4 regions of the Neobacillus sp. SAB-20_R2A genome follow, and region 2 is predicted to be linked to each of the others. Evidence: riboswitches for the same ligand, from Rfam matches in the RefSeq annotation. Region 2 holds a riboswitch; each other region holds the start of a gene.
The links. Region 2 has a riboswitch for cyclic di-GMP ahead of V5M37_RS28495 (hypothetical protein). Riboswitches for the same ligand answer to the same signal wherever they lie in the genome.
Positions count from the first base shown of each region.

Region 1: it holds a riboswitch for cyclic di-GMP, as region 2 does, so the genes downstream of both, V5M37_RS15030 (hypothetical protein) here and V5M37_RS28495 (hypothetical protein) in region 2, are expected to answer to the same signal.
Region 3: it holds a riboswitch for cyclic di-GMP, as region 2 does, so the genes downstream of both, V5M37_RS26040 (DMT family transporter) here and V5M37_RS28495 (hypothetical protein) in region 2, are expected to answer to the same signal.
Region 4: it holds a riboswitch for cyclic di-GMP, as region 2 does, so the genes downstream of both, V5M37_RS26705 (DUF5667 domain-containing protein) here and V5M37_RS28495 (hypothetical protein) in region 2, are expected to answer to the same signal.

Region 1 covers NZ_CP145895.1:3,082,379-3,086,899, forward strand. The annotation lists gene V5M37_RS15020 (permease) at 1-840, shown strand, start outside; gene V5M37_RS15025 (TIGR03943 family putative permease subunit) at 854-1,720, shown strand; gene V5M37_RS15030 (hypothetical protein) at 1,790-2,005, opposite strand; cyclic di-GMP riboswitch class I at 2,034-2,121, opposite strand; gene V5M37_RS15035 (metallophosphoesterase family protein) at 2,291-3,493, opposite strand; gene V5M37_RS15040 (alpha/beta hydrolase) at 3,835-4,521, opposite strand, start outside.
Region 2 covers NZ_CP145895.1:5,840,286-5,844,806, reverse strand. The annotation lists gene V5M37_RS28515 (hypothetical protein) at 1-58, shown strand, start outside; gene V5M37_RS28510 (hypothetical protein) at 198-467, shown strand; gene V5M37_RS28505 (helix-turn-helix domain-containing protein) at 504-842, opposite strand; gene V5M37_RS28500 (hypothetical protein) at 859-1,794, opposite strand; cyclic di-GMP riboswitch class II at 2,219-2,300, shown strand; gene V5M37_RS28495 (hypothetical protein) at 2,337-2,834, shown strand; cyclic di-GMP riboswitch class II at 3,136-3,220, shown strand; gene V5M37_RS28490 (OmpL47-type beta-barrel domain-containing protein) at 3,251-4,521, shown strand, end outside.
Region 3 covers NZ_CP145895.1:5,283,812-5,288,332, reverse strand. The annotation lists gene V5M37_RS26050 (anaerobic sulfatase maturase) at 1-81, shown strand, start outside; gene V5M37_RS26045 (sulfite exporter TauE/SafE family protein) at 105-935, shown strand; gene V5M37_RS26040 (DMT family transporter) at 1,015-1,953, opposite strand; cyclic di-GMP riboswitch class I at 2,286-2,381, opposite strand; gene V5M37_RS26035 (flagellar motor protein MotB) at 2,461-3,186, opposite strand; gene motA (flagellar motor stator protein MotA) at 3,262-4,053, opposite strand; gene V5M37_RS26025 (YaaR family protein) at 4,157-4,521, shown strand, end outside.
Region 4 covers NZ_CP145895.1:5,440,547-5,445,067, forward strand. The annotation lists gene V5M37_RS26700 (transposase) at 1-498, opposite strand, end outside; gene V5M37_RS26705 (DUF5667 domain-containing protein) at 897-2,195, opposite strand; cyclic di-GMP riboswitch class I at 2,283-2,368, opposite strand; gene V5M37_RS26710 (mechanosensitive ion channel family protein) at 2,562-3,677, opposite strand; gene V5M37_RS26715 (staygreen family protein) at 3,971-4,426, opposite strand.

The DNA.
Region 1 (4,521 bases), 2.8 Mb from region 2:
AGTATAATAATAGAAGCAATTCCTTTTATTGTGATCGGCGCGTTTGTTGCGGCACTGATCGAAGTGTTTGTTTCGGAAAATATGATTGTCCGCATCATGCCGAAAAATAAGATTCTTTCGGTGATAACTGCTAGTTTCGTAGGCGCAATATTTCCAGGCTGTGAATGCGGGATTGTTCCCATTACGAAAAGATTAGTTGAAAAAGGTGTGGCCCTTCCGGCCGCGATTTCGTTTATGCTCACCGGACCGATTATCAATCCGATTGTTCTTTTTTCAACGTATATCGCCTTTGGTAATAGCTGGACGATGGTTTGGTATCGTGCCGGGTTTGCCATCGTGGTTTCGATTTTAGTTGGGATTGTTCTTTCTTTCGTGGTTAAGACAAACCAGTTAAGGCTGAATGCGGATGAACATGTTCATGTCCATGACCATTCGAAACAAAATACGAAGCAAAAATTGGTCAGCGTGATCACTCATACCATCGATGAATTTTTCCACGTCGGGAAGTACTTGGTGATGGGTTCGTTAATCGCTTCAGCGATGCAAACATTTATTCCGACTTCTACGTTAGCGGCACTTGGTCATTCCAAAGTAGCGGGTGTTCTTGTCATGATGGCGCTGGCGTTCATTTTATCAATTTGTTCTGAAGCGGATGCGTTTGTTGCTTCGTCTTTCAGAAACACATTTTCACAAAGTTCAATTGTGACATTCTTGGTGTTTGGTGCGATGGTTGACATCAAGAACCTGCTGATGATGTTCGGGACGTTTAAGCCAAAATTCGTCATCCTGCTTGTTTCGTTAATTTCAGCATTCGTATTTATCGGTTCACTACTACTCTAAAGGAGGGAAGAAAATGTTTCGCGTCGTGATTTTATTATTGTTTACCAACTTGTTTTTCTATTTGCATTTATCAGGAAACATTTCGAAGTATATTAATATGAAGTATTCCTTTCTTTCCTACAGTATGATTTATGCCCTATTCTTCCTAACTATTGTAGAAGGAATCAGATGGTACCTTAAAGAGAAAAAATCAGAGATAGAATTGGAATGTCATGAATGCCATCACGATCATTCACATGACCATAAAAAGCCTTCTTTTGGAAAAAAGCTAAAAAGAACGGTTTCGTATACGATGATTGTCCTTCCAGCTTTGACAGGTGTGTTTTTGCCGGTAGCGACCCTAGATTCACAATTAGTTAATGCCAAAGGATTTAGTTTTCCTACGTTAGAGGACGGGGCCGACCGTTATGGCATGCATCAAATATTAAATCCCGACATGAGTAAATTTATGGGCCAGGATGCATTTACGGATTTAGTCAAAAAGGAATTCAAATCGTATAAAGGAAATGACCATATTACCTTAACAGATGAGGACTATTTAAAAGGTCTGGAAGTCATCTACAACTTTTCCGGGGAATTTGTTGGGAAAACCATGACGATGAAGGGTTTTTCATATAACGGTCCGGGATTAAACGGTAACCAAATCTTTTTATTCCGATTTGGGATTATTCACTGTATTGCCGACTCTGGTGTGTTCGGAATGATGATTCAATTCCCTGAAAATGTCCACATCCCAAATGATCAGTGGTACGAAGTAACGGGAACGATGGACACGATGTATTATCAACCTTTTAAAATGAAAATCCCTATTTTAAAAGTGACGGATTATAAAATCATCGAGCAGCCGAAAGATGCTTATGTTTATCGGAATAGTTTTTAAAATAAAAAAGAAAGCTCCAAGCACTTTAAAAAGTCCTTGGAGCTTTCTTTTTCGAGTGGCTTCTGTGCTCTAGTCAGAAAAGACGGAGTGGAAAAACGCCTTTCTTCTATCGTAGCGTTCTAAGGCAACCAAAAATAACCTTCTTTTCAACAATTCATTTTCTAACAATTTATAATTTTTGTCGGCCATTTTTAGTAAAGCGGTAATGTACCCCTCTATAATATTTTCATCACTAAGTTCCACCACATCCATTTCAAGTTCGTTGTCATAAGCAAGTGTAGTCACATGAAATCCCCCTAAAATATCTACTATTTTAGGCAGCTCAGCCATCCTAGTTTCATCGAACCCTTAGACCTGTAGCTTTGCGTCCCAATCTTTCGAGTGGTTTGCCTTTATCTAAATAAACTAATTATTTATATTATATTACAATTTTTTCAAATATTACATAACAAAATTATTTCTGGTAAAAATGAACCAGACGATGCATAGGGACGGTTCTTATGCCTCATTTTTGCTAGAAATTGAGGTGCGAGAACCGTCCCTATGCTTCATATTAAAATTAGCTTTTGATCACTTTTTCTTTTTGCTTTCATCTATCGGTGCAGGCGCAGTACTTTGGTCATTGGCAGTCAAATCGATGCCATAATCTTTAGCAAACACCATATGAGTTTCCACTAGCACATCCTTCGTGTTTTCATCTAAATTGAAAACTCTGGCACCGCGCAATCTATTTCGGTCAGCCCCCGTTAGTCCGTATGCGCCAAAACCTGTGCTGCCAGAATAGCCAAGCAAGATTCCATAATAATTACCCATATATGTATTGACATGGTCGTGTCCACAGAAGACCCCTTTGACATCCCCTCTTTCCAGCATGGCCGAAAACATTCCGCTGTTGATTGGACCCGGGCATTCCTCTTCATTTCTTTCGCCCACAATATTGTGTTTAATCAAGGCCTTTGCGTGATGAGCATCCGTTCTTCCGTCAACACTTCCAAACCACATAAATCTGTGCTCCCAAAGCGGTATATGAATAAATACTAGCGATGGAACTTTATGCCCCCATTGCTGTTCCAGTTTTTTTGACGTCTCATAATACCAGCTGACTTGGTTCATACGGAGCCAATCCCATGTCGGGTATCCTTGAAAATCTTGACCCGCAATTGTATCAGGAGCATATCTTCCACTGTCAAGCAGCCAGAGGTTGAACGCCGCATCCGTCCCTTTTGAATTTTTGATAAGAAGATTCATGTTTCCAGTACCTGTAATGTCTTTTACCCCAGGTGTGTTCATATTGTATCGGTAAGACATATAAATACCCAGCATGTCCTCCTCATTTAGACCGCTTTTTGGGGTGGAATCCTCATCATGGTTTCCGTATGTAATGGCCCACTTAATCCCTCTTTGCTCCATCGGCTTCGCCACATTGTTGATGGCTTGTTTCATTTCGATAGGTGTGTCACAGCCCCCAGTGATGTTGTCTCCGTTAAGGACTACAAAATCTGGTTTCTCTGTATCAAGAACTTTTTCCATCAGCTGTATGGTACGGCGGTCAATATTTTCATCATCCTGTGTATCATTAAACTGAACAATCTTGAATTTGCCGTCTGGATTAAATTGAAGCTTCATATCATCATTTAATTCGGCATAGGCTGTCCCAGTAAACAAATCTTTTGGAAGGCCGGCTGCTCCGAGTGTTAAAGCAAGTGTACCTATTCCCCCGATTTTGATAAATTTCCTTCTGTCCATCTCTTTTTGTGAATCCAGATTACTCATAACAAAACCTCCTCTAGTTTTTTAAGTTCACAGTTTAAAAAATATATCTATTACTAACATAGCAAGGAGATTTTAATTCTCTGTATAGGTTATGTAAATTGTTGATTATAAATTGGTAAAGAATTCTAGACAAAGATAATTCACCTAATGATTATGAAAAAATCCATTAAAAAGAATTGTAAAAATCACACCAAAATTCAGGTGCTAATAGAAAAACAGAGTAGCCACTGATAGGACCACCCTGTTTTCATTTGATTATTTTAAGGTCAATTTTAGAATGGTTTAATTAAATACATGCTCTTCCAGTTTTGATTTAGCCTCCTAAAAAATCTGCAATATATCTATCTAGTTTTTATAGCATTAAATGCATCCTTCAAGGCATTGGCCGCCTGGTTGATGGCGTTATGTGCTTCCGTCAGCACCCCTGGCATCCAGAAGAAACCGTGAATCATTCCGTCATAGCGTGTCGATTCCACCGGTACGCCTGCTGCTTTCAGCCGTTCCGCATAGGCTTCCCCTTCATCTCGCAACGGATCAAAGCCTGCCGTAATCACCAGCGCTGGCGGAAGTCCGCTTAAATCCTCTGCCAATAATGGCGAAGCATACGGATTTTGGCCATCCTCTTCATTACGTAGATAATGATTCCAGAACCAGACCATTGTATTTTTTGTTAAAAAGTAACCCTCTGCATTATCACGATAAGAGTCCGTGTCATAAGCGTGATTGGTAACTGGATAAATGAGCATTTGATAGGCAAATGAAGGGCCTTCCTGTTCACGAGCCATCAAGGCCACAACCGCAGCAAGGTTTCCGCCCGCACTGTCACCGCCTACGGCAATTCGCTCGGCGTCTACTTGAATGGATGCAGCATTTTCCGCCACCCATTTAGCAGCAGCATACGAATCCTCAGCGGCAGTTGGGAATTTGTGTTCCGGCGCCAAGCGGTAATCGACGGATACGACAACACATCCAGCTCTGTTTGCTAACATCCGGCAAGGCACGTCAACAGTATCCAGGTTGCCGATAAC
Region 2 (4,521 bases):
GAAGGACCTTGATGCCGATGACCTGCTGGGCGGGTTTTTGGCGAGTATGAATAAATAAGGATTAAGATGAGGCACCTTGGTGATGAGGTGCCTTTTGCTATGGTTTAGTATCCAATATTACCGGTATTTTATAATTTTAATAGGGTTATAGCTTAAAAGAATAGAAATTAAGTAGATTAGGAGGGATGAAGATTCATATGAAGGTGTGTATACAGGTAATTATGGGGATTATTATTGGCTGGCTCCTGTTCTATGTCATGGGGCTTGAACAGGAGGAATTGTTTAAGTTCGTGTATCAATACATAAATTCGACGGTGTTTTACTTTAGTGTTGTGGTGGGAGTGCTTGTTATTTGCTTTACTGTTCTTCGTAAATTTAAGGTTTTTGGGGTTGCTGTTGCGGTTACGATGGTGGGGGTGTTTATGGTGGTTTATGTAGCGCTGAATACAGGAAGTATTGGGTTTTAGGCATATAAAGGGGTGAAGAAACCACCCCATTTGAATCTAATGGAACAATTTTGAAAAAATGCCTTTTAGCGAATTCCCTTTTTTAAAATAAATATCTTCTCGCACCTTTTCGTTGATAGCCTGCCAAAGCATGATTTCTACGTCCGAGAGCTGCTTGGATTCCTCCTCTTTTAGGAAAGCGGCAAAATAGTCTAACGGCACTCCGTAAAATCTTGAAATATCCGCCATGATCTCAAACGAAACAGACTTACGATCCCCTTTTTCAAGCATGCTTAAATATTGAAGGGTGATCCCGGTCCCCTTTGCAACTTCTTCGAGTCGTAAATTTCTTTCTAATCTTAATCTTCTTAACTCCTGCCCCAATGGAGTGGCCATAGTATACCTCCTTCCCCTACTCAATTTCCGAGCTGTATTTAATCGTTATGATATAGTACCAGCTAACTGCAGCTTCAAATAATGTGATAATAAGTTCTTCTGATTTTCTTGGAATTTTAAAATATCTTTGTATTTGATAGTGAAGCAGCTCGTGAAAAATAGTTTGTAATTGCTCAGGGTAATCCATTTTGTCGTCAATGATAATCATTGTTTTCTCAGGATAATAAACACCTTTTATATCTTTCAAATCCATAAAAACAATAGGGATTTTATATTTTCTTGCTATCTTCTTCGTTAATAAATTGATCTGGGATTGATTAATCGACATAAACTGCTTATGGAGGTATCCAATAATAGTATAGTAGGTAAGAAATAGAATAAGAACTAGATTAACTTCAAGCCGATTGAAGAAAGATAGTATAGGAAATATAACCGCCACTTCAAACATCATTGGCCCAAATCGATCCAAAAATAGCTTACTGGATACTACTCCAGTTTCAAGATAAACATAGACATATTTCAGAACGATGCTTAGAGTCAACATAAGCAGCATAGTAAGATACCTAGCTAAATAAGACTTGTCACTATATTCATTATATATCTCGTTGCAGATAATGATAATAATAATATACATGGAGAGCAAGGATATCCTAGCATGGATGCTACCTTTTTTTAGAATAAAACTGGCAACTAAACAATCAACAAGCAGATAAATGAAACCGTAAACAATGGAGAAACGATCAAATATTAGTAAAGATAATATTACATGAAAAAAGGAATAGCCAAAACCGGAAAAAACCTTCAAATTAATTTGGTCAAACAGGACCATAATGCAAAGAAAGAAAACAATATTCCATTCCAGCTCTTCGGGGAAAACAATAAATAAATCTGTCAAAGCTATAGAAGGAATAAGGAAAAACAAATAGATATGCTGCCGCCTGAAATGATTCATGACGATTCTCCTGTTAATCAGTACTTTTATACCATTTTTAATTATGTTACTTGAGAAAATTTACAATTTAAATAATTATTTTTCTACAAAAAATTAAAATTTTGACGGATTTTGTCTTTCGAAAGTTATTTAATTCCACTATTGTTTAATATATTCTTAATATAGAACTTTGTAAGATTCTAACTTTATTTTCCTCCTATTTTTTAAACGCACTAACAAAGGTTAGTGCTCTTTTTTTATGAATGGGAATGAAATTTGCAAAACTAACATGAATTATGTCGGAGGAAAAAACCACCATTAAACTATAGTTTAATCTATAATGAATTCATAGAAACGATATTTTTATATTAAAGTGGCCACGCAATATTACAAAATGTCGTGAATTTAAGGATGTAATGATAGTTTTTAAACCGAATTTACATCCTTAACTCGGGGAAGCTTTGAAGTATAGCCTTAAATTGGACACTTGGGCTATATGGAGCTAGTAGTGTAACCGGCCCTCTTAGGTTTTAAAAATTATTTTTCTAAGAGGAGAGAGGACTATGAAGAAGATTTTATCAGGGGTAGCAGCAGGAGCTTTAGCTCTAGGAATTATGGCAAGTTCAGCTTTTGCGGCAGTAACCATCGACCCGTCAACAGGAAAAGGGTTTGTGGGTAAAGGTGATGTCCAAACTGCGCTAGGGTACAATAATGCTAAAATGCAGGCTGAAGCTAATAATCTTGTTTTCACGTATAAATCAGAAGAAACTTATGCAATTACGGTCACATGGGATACTGGTGAGGGTACAAGAGGAGAGGAAACTCATTACGTAGCACATGAAAGGACCTCTTCTGTTGATAGCAACGTTTCATATGATCCAAGAAAAGCAAACCAATATACTGGTTTTAATCTGATAGGATATGAAGGCATTTTAACGGAGGTTGGTAACATTCCTGCGGTTGGAGAAGAGTTCCCAGGAAATTCAGGGCATACTGTAACTGCTGTTGAGTTAGTTTCATCTACCGGCGGTTTATATGTGAATGGGGTTGCACTTCAGTAATACGTTGATTATGTTTGCCGATTTCGTAAGCTCAAGAAGGTGCTCTTAAGGGGGACCTTCTTTTTTGGATTTATTGTGAATTCTACAATTGTTTAATAATTCCCTAAAGTTTTGTTGAAATTTGCCGAAAATTAGTTGGAACATGTCGAAGGGAAAAAATACCTATAAACTATAGTTTAAATTATAATATTTTCATAGATATATAGTTCTATAAACAGAACACACCCTATGAAGTTGATATCGATTTGGGGAGTAATGGGAAGAGGGTGAGCTATGAAATTATCATTTCAGGCAATTCTTTTATTTTTTGGGAAGCGATGATATATAACCGGCAATCTGGACACTTAGGTTATATGGAGTTAGTAGTGTAACCGGCCCTCTTAGGTAGTTTGAAAAATGGATCTAGGAGGTAAATTATGAAGAAAAAAGTTTTACGAAAATACATTAATATAATGTTGATAGTTATATTAATGGGATCATTAAGTTCACCTGGGTTTGTACATGCCGATCCCGGAAATGGGAATCCTGGTAATTGTGATAACACACCAAGTAACCCTAACTGCGCTAAAGTAGATAAGACAGCCCCTTCATCACCTACGATTAACTTAAGCCCTAATATAACAGATTGGACCAATCAAAATGTTACTTTTACACTTACTCCTGGAAAAGATAATCAGGGTGGAAGTGGAGTTGTTAAAACTGAATATAAAATTGGGGATAATGGAGTCTGGCAACTGTATTCCGGACAGACTGTCATAGTTCCTGGTGAGGGTGAAATAACAATTATTGCTACATCGACAGATAATTCAGGTAATACAAGTGTTGAAGCAACGGCTGTTGTAAAATTAGATAAAACGGCTCCTTCAAGCCCAATTTTAACAGCTTCACCAAATGATTGGACAAACCAAGATAAAGTTACAGTTACTCTTTCATCAGGAACTGATAGTCTAAGTGGTGTTTTCAAAAACCAATATAAAATAGGTAATGGAACATGGACCGATTACTTGAATAGCCCAGTTGAAATTACCTCAGAAGGTATAACAACCATTTATGGACGAACCATTGACATAGCAGGGAATATTAGTAATCAAGGTCAAACAGAGGTGAAAATTGATAGATCTGGTCCAACACTGCCTACAATTATTCCAAGTGCCTCTAGTTGGACAAACCAAGATGTCACTTTTACCATAACTTCAGGTGCCGACAGTGGCAGTGGAGTTCAAAAGACACAATATAAAATTGGGACGGATAATGAAAATTGGATTGATTATTCAAATGATGCACTGGTAAAAGTAACGAATGAAGGGGAAACAAGGGTCTATGCCAGAACCTTGGATAATGTAAATAACCCGAGTACAGTTGCCGAGGCAACTATTAAAATTGATAGGACAGGTTCGACTAGTCCATCCATAATATTAACACCATCAACATGGACGAATGGTACAGTAACCTTTTCAGTTCAAAATGGTGAAAAAATCAGCGGTAGTCCAGTTGTAAAAAGCCAATATAAAATAAATGATGGTGATTGGCAAGATTACGAGGTACCAAGTGTAATTGATACAGAGGGACTCACAAAAATAACTGCACGGACAATTGATGAGGCAGGAAACTACAGTCATGAAACAAATGAATATGCAAAAATTGATACACATGCACCAACATCTCCAGAAATTATTCCTAGCACGAC
Region 3 (4,521 bases), 560 kb from region 2:
CCCGAGCGAAATGATTTCTGCCTATGCGGCAGCGGAAAGAAGTTCAAAAAATGCTGTGAAAAGTTTGTTCAAATGGTTTAACTTTCCTTAATGGGGGAATGAAAATGGATCTGACAACAGGCTTCTTGCTTTTACTTATTGGGATCCTGGCTGGAGGTTATGGAACGATAGTCGGTGCCGGCGGCGGTTTTATTTTTGTGCCGGCACTGCTGCTTCTTTTTAAAATGGAGCCTGCAATTGCTGCAGGATCAGGACTTATTATCGTGTTAATTAATTCTTTGTCTGGTGTGGTTGGTTACGCAAAGCAAGAGAAGATTCAATATCGAACGGGGCTTACGCTCGCTATTGGTGCCCTGCCTGGTTCCTTTCTTGGGGTTTGGCTGCTCCAACTCTATTCATCTAGTTACTTCTATGTGATATTTGCTACGTTGTTGGTTGGATTGGGTATCTTTTTATTTACTAAAAATCTTCCAGATAAATTAAAAAGGCACCAGCCTTCTGATGGGTATGCATACATAGCGGCAGGTGACTCCAGCGGAAATGGGGATACCCTTTATACGGGTGATAATGAAGATGTCAGTTTGTTCGAAAAATGGCTGATTCCGCTCGGGTTAGTGATTGGCATTTTATCCAGTTACCTCGGGATCGGCGGCGGCTGGCTTCTCGTTCCCATCTTAATCTATGTATTTAAAGTACCGACACACAATGCGGCGGCCACGTCCATTTTTTCGCTCTGCCTTTATTCAACGATCGGTGTGATTGCGCAGCTATTCTATGGCCATGTCGATTGGCCAGCTGTCATCTTTGGCGGCATCGGTGTGATCGTCGGCTCACAAATCGGGGTCCTGCTCTCGCAAAAAATCCCCGGCAAAGTCATCATCCAAATGCTGTCCGTACTATTAATATTTATTGGAGTTCGGATGTATTTTTCTTGAAAGAAGCATGGGGACGGTTCTCATGCCTCAAAATTTTGAGGCACAAGAACCGTCCCCATGCATCAAAACCCCTGCGAGCTTAGGCCCCGGGGGTTTCGTTTATGTGGAAGTTTTCGTTTTCTGCTATTTTCTGCATTGGTGGGGCGGCTTTTTGTTTTTTGCTCATGAAGAAGAAGACGCCGAGCAGGACGAGGAGGCCGCCGGCGATTTGCCAGCCTGATAGTCGCTCTCCGAGTAAGATGACAGCCAAAATGGTGCTGCCGACCGGTTCGCCGAGAATACTCATCGAAATGGTCGTGGCGTTCACATAGTTTAGCAGCCAGTTATTAATCACATGGCTAAGGCTCGGAACGATTGCCAAGAGCAGGAAAATCCCCCATTCCTTCGGCGGATAATCGAGAAACGGCACTCCGGCCCACAGATTATAAACAACAAGCACAATCCCCGCACAAAGGAACACGCTAAAGCTGTATATCCAGTGGGATACATTTTTCACGACGGTTTGCCCAATAAATAAATAACCGACCACCGCGATAACGCTGAAAAAGGAGAGCAGATCGCCACGGATGGCATCAGCGCTTAAACCGAAGTCTCCCCAGCCAATCATCATCGCTCCGATGATTGCTATCCCCATTGTTGCCAGTGCGGAAGCAGTCGTTCTTTCTTTAAAAAGAAAAAATCCGCCTACCAGCGAAATGATCGGCTGCAGGGCGAGAATGATGGTCGAGCTTGCAACCGTGGTTAACTTTAATGAGCCGAACCAAAGAACAAAATGCAGGGCCAGAAAAACTCCGGAGAAAAAGAGCATGGCGCCATTCTTTGGACTCACTTTTTTAAACTCCTTGCGTTTCACCCAGACCATCGGTGCCAATAACAAACTGGCAAACAACATTCGGTACATACTTAAAATTGAAGCCGGCGCGTCGGACCATTTCACAAAGATAGCCGAAAACGATATGGCAATAATGGATATAGTGAGCGCCAGGCTGATGGATTTTGAACTTATAGATTGTTTCATTGCTGCTTCCTTCCTTGATGGTGTTTTGAATGAACTCACACAAATCTATTACTATTATCGCAGATATTGTTCGAAATTCGTAGACCTTTATTTTCCATGTCCAAAACCAATCAAGGGGGGAATTAATTCTTAACAATAACTATTTAATCTCATTTTATGGTAAGTAATCTTTTGTTCGAGCTTGCACTGCAACTCATAGTCAAGACAGTCTGCAAGCAACAGCTCATGGTAATTCACCCTAAACAAGTGCCACTCTTTTTTGAATTTAGCTAATAATGTATTCATTCCATTTTCAACCCCTCTTCTATTGTCATAAATCGCAGGAGTCCGTATTCGGAAGCTGGCTAGCATGATGATCGGAATGACCAATGACCTTAGCCCCTGTAGCTTTGCGTCGCCATTTTTCAATGGGTTTGCCTTTTTCGTACGATTTATGGAATTACTACTATTTTGACGATGAACAACTTGTCTCAGCAAGTGTTTTCCCGTTTTTTATATTGGGAAAAATTATTCCTGGACTTTCAGAATCATGATATCTACCCTTCGGTTAGCTTGGCGGTGCTCTACTGTGTCATTCGGATACAGCGGCTTTTGCTCGCCAAAGCCGGCAAATTGCAATTTATCAGAAGAGATGCCATTTTGCTCGAAAAAGTAAAGAACGGACAAAGCACGGGCAGAAGACAATTCCCAGTTCGACCTGAATCTGCCCCCGGTAATCGGGACATTATCCGTGTGGCCCTCAATGCTGATAGGGTTTTGCACTCCTTTAATCAAATCCAGCAAGTCACCCAAAATTGCAGGGGAATTTCCCTTCAATTCGGCGCTGCCGGACTCAAACAATATGACATCCTTAAGGGAAAGCTTGATTCCCTTAGGCTCGTCTTGAACGGTGATGACCTTCTCCAAGCCGCGTGCCTCGATATAGCTTTGAATATTCTCCATCAGGCTATGCAATTTTTCATTCTCTTCCTGTTTCTCTTCCTCGCCGGCAGTTTTTTCGAGCGGCTTCACCGTAGGCGAACTGGCATTTTCTTTTAAAATCAAACTGCTTCCTTTGCCGCTCAAAGCTGAATTCATCGAAACCATGATTTGCTGCAACTTTTCCGAATTGATACTGCTCGAAGCAAACAGGACGATAAACAAAGCAAGCAGCAGGGTCAAAAGGTCCGCGTAAGGAATTAACCAGCTTTCGTCCATATGCTCTTCATGGTCTTGCAGTTTCCGCCTCCTCACCATTCTATTCCTCCTTTCTTACAAGATGTCCTATTCAAAACGAAGCCTCTATTTTTCCAGCTTGAACTCACAGTCTTACAGACTCTCAACCTCTTTCACGACCATTTCCTCCTGTTTCAAACGTGCCTTTGTTGGCAAATAAACAGCCAGCTTTCGTTCAATCAATTTAGGTGTTAACCCTTCCTGGATGGCAAGAAGTCCCTCCATCATCATCAGTTTCAGGTCCTGCTCTTTTTTCGCAATACGCTTCAGTTTATTGGAAATCGGATGCCACAGGACATAGCCGGAAAAGATCCCTAACAGTGTTGCGATAAAGGCAGCGGCAATCGAGTGTCCGAGTTTGTCCATGTCCTGAAGATTTCCGAGCGCAGCAATTAAACCAACCACAGCACCCAAAACGCCTAGTGTCGGCGCGTACGTCCCCGCCTGGCTGAAGACGAGGCTGCCGGCCTTGTGCCGTTCTGCCGCTGCTTCCAGTTCACTGAACAAAATATCCTCCATTTGGTTCCGGTCACTGCCGTCAATAATCATTTCAAGGCCATTTTTTAAAAAAGGATCCTCGACGGACTCGGCAATTTCCTCCAATGCGAGTACGCCTTCACGCCTCGCCACCATCGACCACTCCACCATCATCTCGATGACTTCATCTTGGCTGGGCTGCTTTGGTTCGACAAAAGCAATTTTCAACAGCATCGGAATTTTTTTTATTTCACTCAAGGGAAATGCGATAAACAAGGCAGAGATCGTTCCGCCAAAAATAATTAAAAAGGCAGCAGGGTTCGCCAGTGCTTCAAACGACGCGCCTTTTAATACCATCCCTACACCGATAGAAACGATAGCCAGAATCAAACCGATAAATGTCGTCATAAATTTCTCCTTTTCTAATGATTGCTAAAATTAATAATTTATTGTAATTTAGTTTTACAAATATCGACAATCACAAACTTAAGCGTTTGGAAGGTGTTTTCCCTTGAAAGTAAGTCATGGATTTGGTGTCACGAACGATAAAATGTTTTTTCAAAAAGAAACGAAGCAAGCTGAATCATCTTCATTCCAACAGATTTTGACAGATTCAAAGACCAATTTGGTAAAAGAGCAGCTAAGCTCCCTTTTAGATGGGATTCGAAAGCAAGGGGAGCGATTGGTTCAGTCACGAACGGCTGCTGATCTTCAAAAATATAAAAAATTAATTCAATCCTTTTTGCAGGAAGTTGTAAAAAATGGCCTCTCTTTAGAAATAACGGATTCTTTCACGTCAATGAATAGGGGGAGGAGGCTAAAAATTATTAAAGAGATTGATAGAAATCTGTTGGAGCTGTCAAAGAAAATTTTAGA
Region 4 (4,521 bases), 400 kb from region 2:
GAATTTTTCCATCGCAAAGGTTTGATCAGGGGAAATTTTTTCGAAAATAAAATTTGCATCAAGCAGCTTTCTACCATCACGGTGTTCACTATAATACTCACGGCAACTGCTCCATCTCCATTCATTTGGACTGTCTGCGATTCCAGCCTTAACGGGATTTTGATGAATGTACCTAGTAACTGTTAGTAAATACCTATTATCTTCTACATTTTCACTTCTGAATCGCCCCTGGAACAAATGCCCTGTCGTGTCGTACTTCCAGTTATAATACGAGGCATAGCTGACACCAATCCGCTTCATCGTATTGGAAATGGTTTCAATACCTTCCCGGATAAGGAGATGGACATGATTGCCCATCAAACACCAGGCATATATCTCCAAGTCCGATTCCACTTTATACTTTACTAAAATATCAAGAAACCTATTACAATCGTCATCATCATGGAAAATCTCCTGCCGATTCGCTCCTCTCCACATAATATGGTAAACACCGCTCATACTCTTCAACCTTGCACTTCGGGGCATCACAATCACCTAACCTTGAATTTAAATGGGGAAACAAGGTGAAGCACGGGGACGGTTCTTATGTCTCAAAAAATGTACAAAGGCCGTATTAAATAAAAAGTTTTGTAGACCAAATAGTTATTATTAAGGGAATAGTCATATAGAAGTAGTGTAAAAGTGGATTAATTAAGAAGCGCGAGAACCGTCCCTAGGTTCTGCCTGGTTCCTGGGGTTTATCTGAGGTTACAGCTCTATCATATAATATTTTAAATTGCTTTTCATCTTTTTACCATTTAGGGGGTGCAAAAAATTAGAGGCATGAGAACCGTCCCCATGCATCAGTGGCGAATCAAAAAATGATGCATGAGAACCGTCCCCATGCATCATTCTTTTTACTGACCTTCTGTTTTCTTTGAGTTTTCCTGGGCCTTTTTGGCTTGTTCGGCCTGCTTCTGTGCTTTTTCGCGTTGTTGTTCCAGAGCCTTTTGGGCTTGTTCTTTCGCTTGTTCTGCCTGCTTTGCGGCCTCTTCACGTTTTTGCTCTGCTAGTTTTGCCGCATCAGCACGTTTTTGTTCCTCTATTTTAACTGCCGCCTCACGCTGGCTTTCTGCCAGTTTTTGCGCTTCTGCTTTAGCTTGATTTACAGTGGTCTGTGCAACTGCCTTAACTTTCTCAAGAGGCTTTTGCTCAGTTTCCTCGGCAGCCTCATTCGTGGCTTTTTCAACATCTGCCGTATTTGCGGTATCTTCCGTAGACTCCATATTTACTTCTTCAGGTTGTTCATTGGTGGTTTCATCTTCCACTTCGCCCGCGGCTTGGTCGTCCCCAGTGTTTTCCTGCTTAAGCTCCAACTCCGCTAACTTCTTGTTGATTTTCTTTTCAATCTTTTCTTGGACTTTGCTGACATTCTTGGCTAACGCCTCTTTTGCACGAGGATTGTCCACTTTTTCCAAAGCGGTCTGCAACGCTAACAGGTTAGCAGCAAACTTAGCCTCAATCGCTGCCCGGACTGGGTCAACAGGTGCTGCCGTTTCGTCGCCTTCAACAGTTGTACCATCATCGTTAGTCGCTGGTTCATCTTCAGACGTCCCAGGCTGAGAATCCTCAACCGCCTCACCTTGCTGATATTTGGCCAAAGCCAATTCCTGTTGTTCCAGCGCTTGTTGAAGCGTTTCATTGGCTAATTCCTCTTCGCCAGAAGCAAGCAACGCCTCTGCCTCTTTAATGCGTTCCTCCGCGAAAGATGCCAGCAACTCGGACTCTTTTACTTCATCAAAGGTTAACGCTAATTGAACATTCTCCATTAATTTTTTTACAAAGTAGAAAAAATCTCCAGGTAGTAAAGATGGTTCTTCACCTGATACTTCTGTCGTACCCTCTGTTTGCGTAGCATCGGTTGTTGTTTCAGTAGTATCTGCTGCAGCCCCCGCATCCACGGTAGTTGTTGGTTCGGAAGCCTCCGAAGATGTTGCCTCTGCATCGGTTGATTCAAATTCAGTAGTTGTATCAACTGTTTGTCCTTCCTGAACCGTCTGATCCTGTTGAACAGTGTCTTCTGTTGGTGTAGCAGTCGTCACGGGTTCCTCCGCGAACGCCGAGCCTGCTCCACCAGAAAACACAAATCCCGCAGCTACGACACTTGTCGCAAGAACATTGCGAACCTTTTTGAACGACTGATTACTTTTTTGCATAAAAAAATTCCTCCTAAACTAGTTTTTGTTTAAAGGAAGAATCTCGAAATAAACTCTATTAAACTAGAGCCTTTTCGCGATTCTTCATTTGGCAACCCAGCCGCCATAGCGATATATGCCTTAGGCCTGTGACTTTGCGTCTCTACCTTTCGATAGATTTGCCTTTTACAAATGAAGAACGACACCCAAAAGACTCCCGTCCATCATTTTCTACTTAAATATATAACAAACAACAAAAAATGAGTAGATGGTCCCGTTAAAATGATGCAGAGGGACGGTTCTTATGCATCAAAATAGTTGTCAAACCCTTAAATAACAAAACTATGCTCCAAAAAATGATGCACGAGAACCGTCCCCATGCATCACTCAATCAACAGAGCCCATTGTTTGGAATACTTCGTTTGTTTGTGGGGTGACGTAGAGGGTTCGGCTTGGGAAGGCTATTTCTACTGCCTCTTCCTCTAGTATTGCCATGATTTCTAGATTGATTTCGTGTTTGATTTTTACGTGTTCTGCCCAAACGGTCGAGTTTGTGAAAAAGTAAATCAAAACATCGAGACTGCTCTCATTATAGTGGTCGAACGCGACCATAATGGTATCCGGGTGGATTTCTTCATGAGTCCTTAGCAATTGTTCAATCCGCCTTACTACTCGTTCCAATTCTTCCTTCGTGGTTTTATAGTTAAGTCCTAAGTGAAAATCGATCTTTCTTTTTCCCATACGGCTCCAGTTCGTAATCGCTTCGTTCGCGAGTGTCGCATTTGGAACCGTCACTAGAGCTTGGCTAAAGGTTCGAACCTTCGTGCTTCTAAAATTGATATCTTCGACGATTCCCTCAACGCTCGGCGTCTTGATCCAATCTCCAATCGAAAAAGGTTTTTCCGTGACAATCACGACCCCGCCAATGAGATTCCCAACAGCTTCCTTTGCCGCTAAAGCAAAGGCAAGTCCCCCTAAGCCAAGGCCGGCAACCAATCCATTGACATCATAATTAAATTCCTGCCCGATAATACTGATACTAATGGCGATAATAATGACGCGAATGGTCCTCGAAATAAACGGAAGAAGAATCAAATCAATCTTATTGTTCATTTTTTCATTAACACTGATCAATATTCCTGTGCTAGGAGAGGACAAATTAAACAATCCCCATGTAATTAAAACAATGATCATCGAACGCAAAAATTTGATAAACAACGCATTTTGCTGCTCCATAAAAGGGAAATAATCCATCGCCAGGTACAAACCTACAATAATAAACGCCCACCCTAAAGGACGCTCAAAACTCAAACAAATCTGTGTTAAAAATTCAGTCGGTGTTTTGCGGGCCAATTTTACAATCAACTGAAACACATATTTGGTAAACAGGTTTCTAAAAAGAATAAATACAGCCAAAATTCCAATCGAAATTCCTAAATTTTTTAACATGTCATAGTCTATGTCCGCCGTTGAAAAAGCCAATACCAAAGAATCCAAAGACATTTCAAAAATACCTTCCCTCTACTCCAAGACTTTATAACATCATTAAACCATTACAACGAAATATAATAACTTTTTAAAAAAAATAATGGAATACATCAATAGTCTCAGATTGAAGCACGGGGACGGTTCTCTTGCCTCACAATTGCCTGTACTGAGTCAGCTTTGAGGCAGAGGGACGGTTCTTATGTTTCAAAAAATGGTGTACTAGAAGTCAAAAGTCAATCCGATTATTACCAATAGTTAAGTTAGGGGAAATGGCGGGCAACAACTGAAATGAGGCACGAGAACCGTCCCTACGTATAATGACGCGGAGTACGATAGTACATGGTCTGGTTAAAGGCTGGATAGATTGAGTTAAAGTGTATAAAGATGTTTGCATCGAGCAGTTCGGGATACTGACGGAAAAGACATTGGTCGCCATAGATGATAGCAGATAGGGCAAGGTTCAATTCACGCTGGAAGATCAGGAATCGCCGCTGTGCCGTTTGTTCATCAAATTCCCCTCCACTCACATACACATTTCCGCTTAAAATAGGCGCCCCCTTCTTTGTTGTCATCCATTCTGCCATTACTTCATCACGCTTGGAAACGTTAATACCTGTTAAATCATAATGATAGCCAATGCTCAAAAACAAGTCACCTGTCGTATCGGAATGTGTCAAAGTGTATTTTCGGCCATAAACCTGCAACGATGGTGAGGAAGGCAAGCAGTTAACATGCAGCTTAGAAGGATTGAAATCAGGATTCATAAACATACTCCCTATAAAAGATTTAACCCTTTATAGAATATTTCGAAAAAATGAAGACTGTGAACCATTCTGGCGGTACTTTTGTTTAGAGTAAC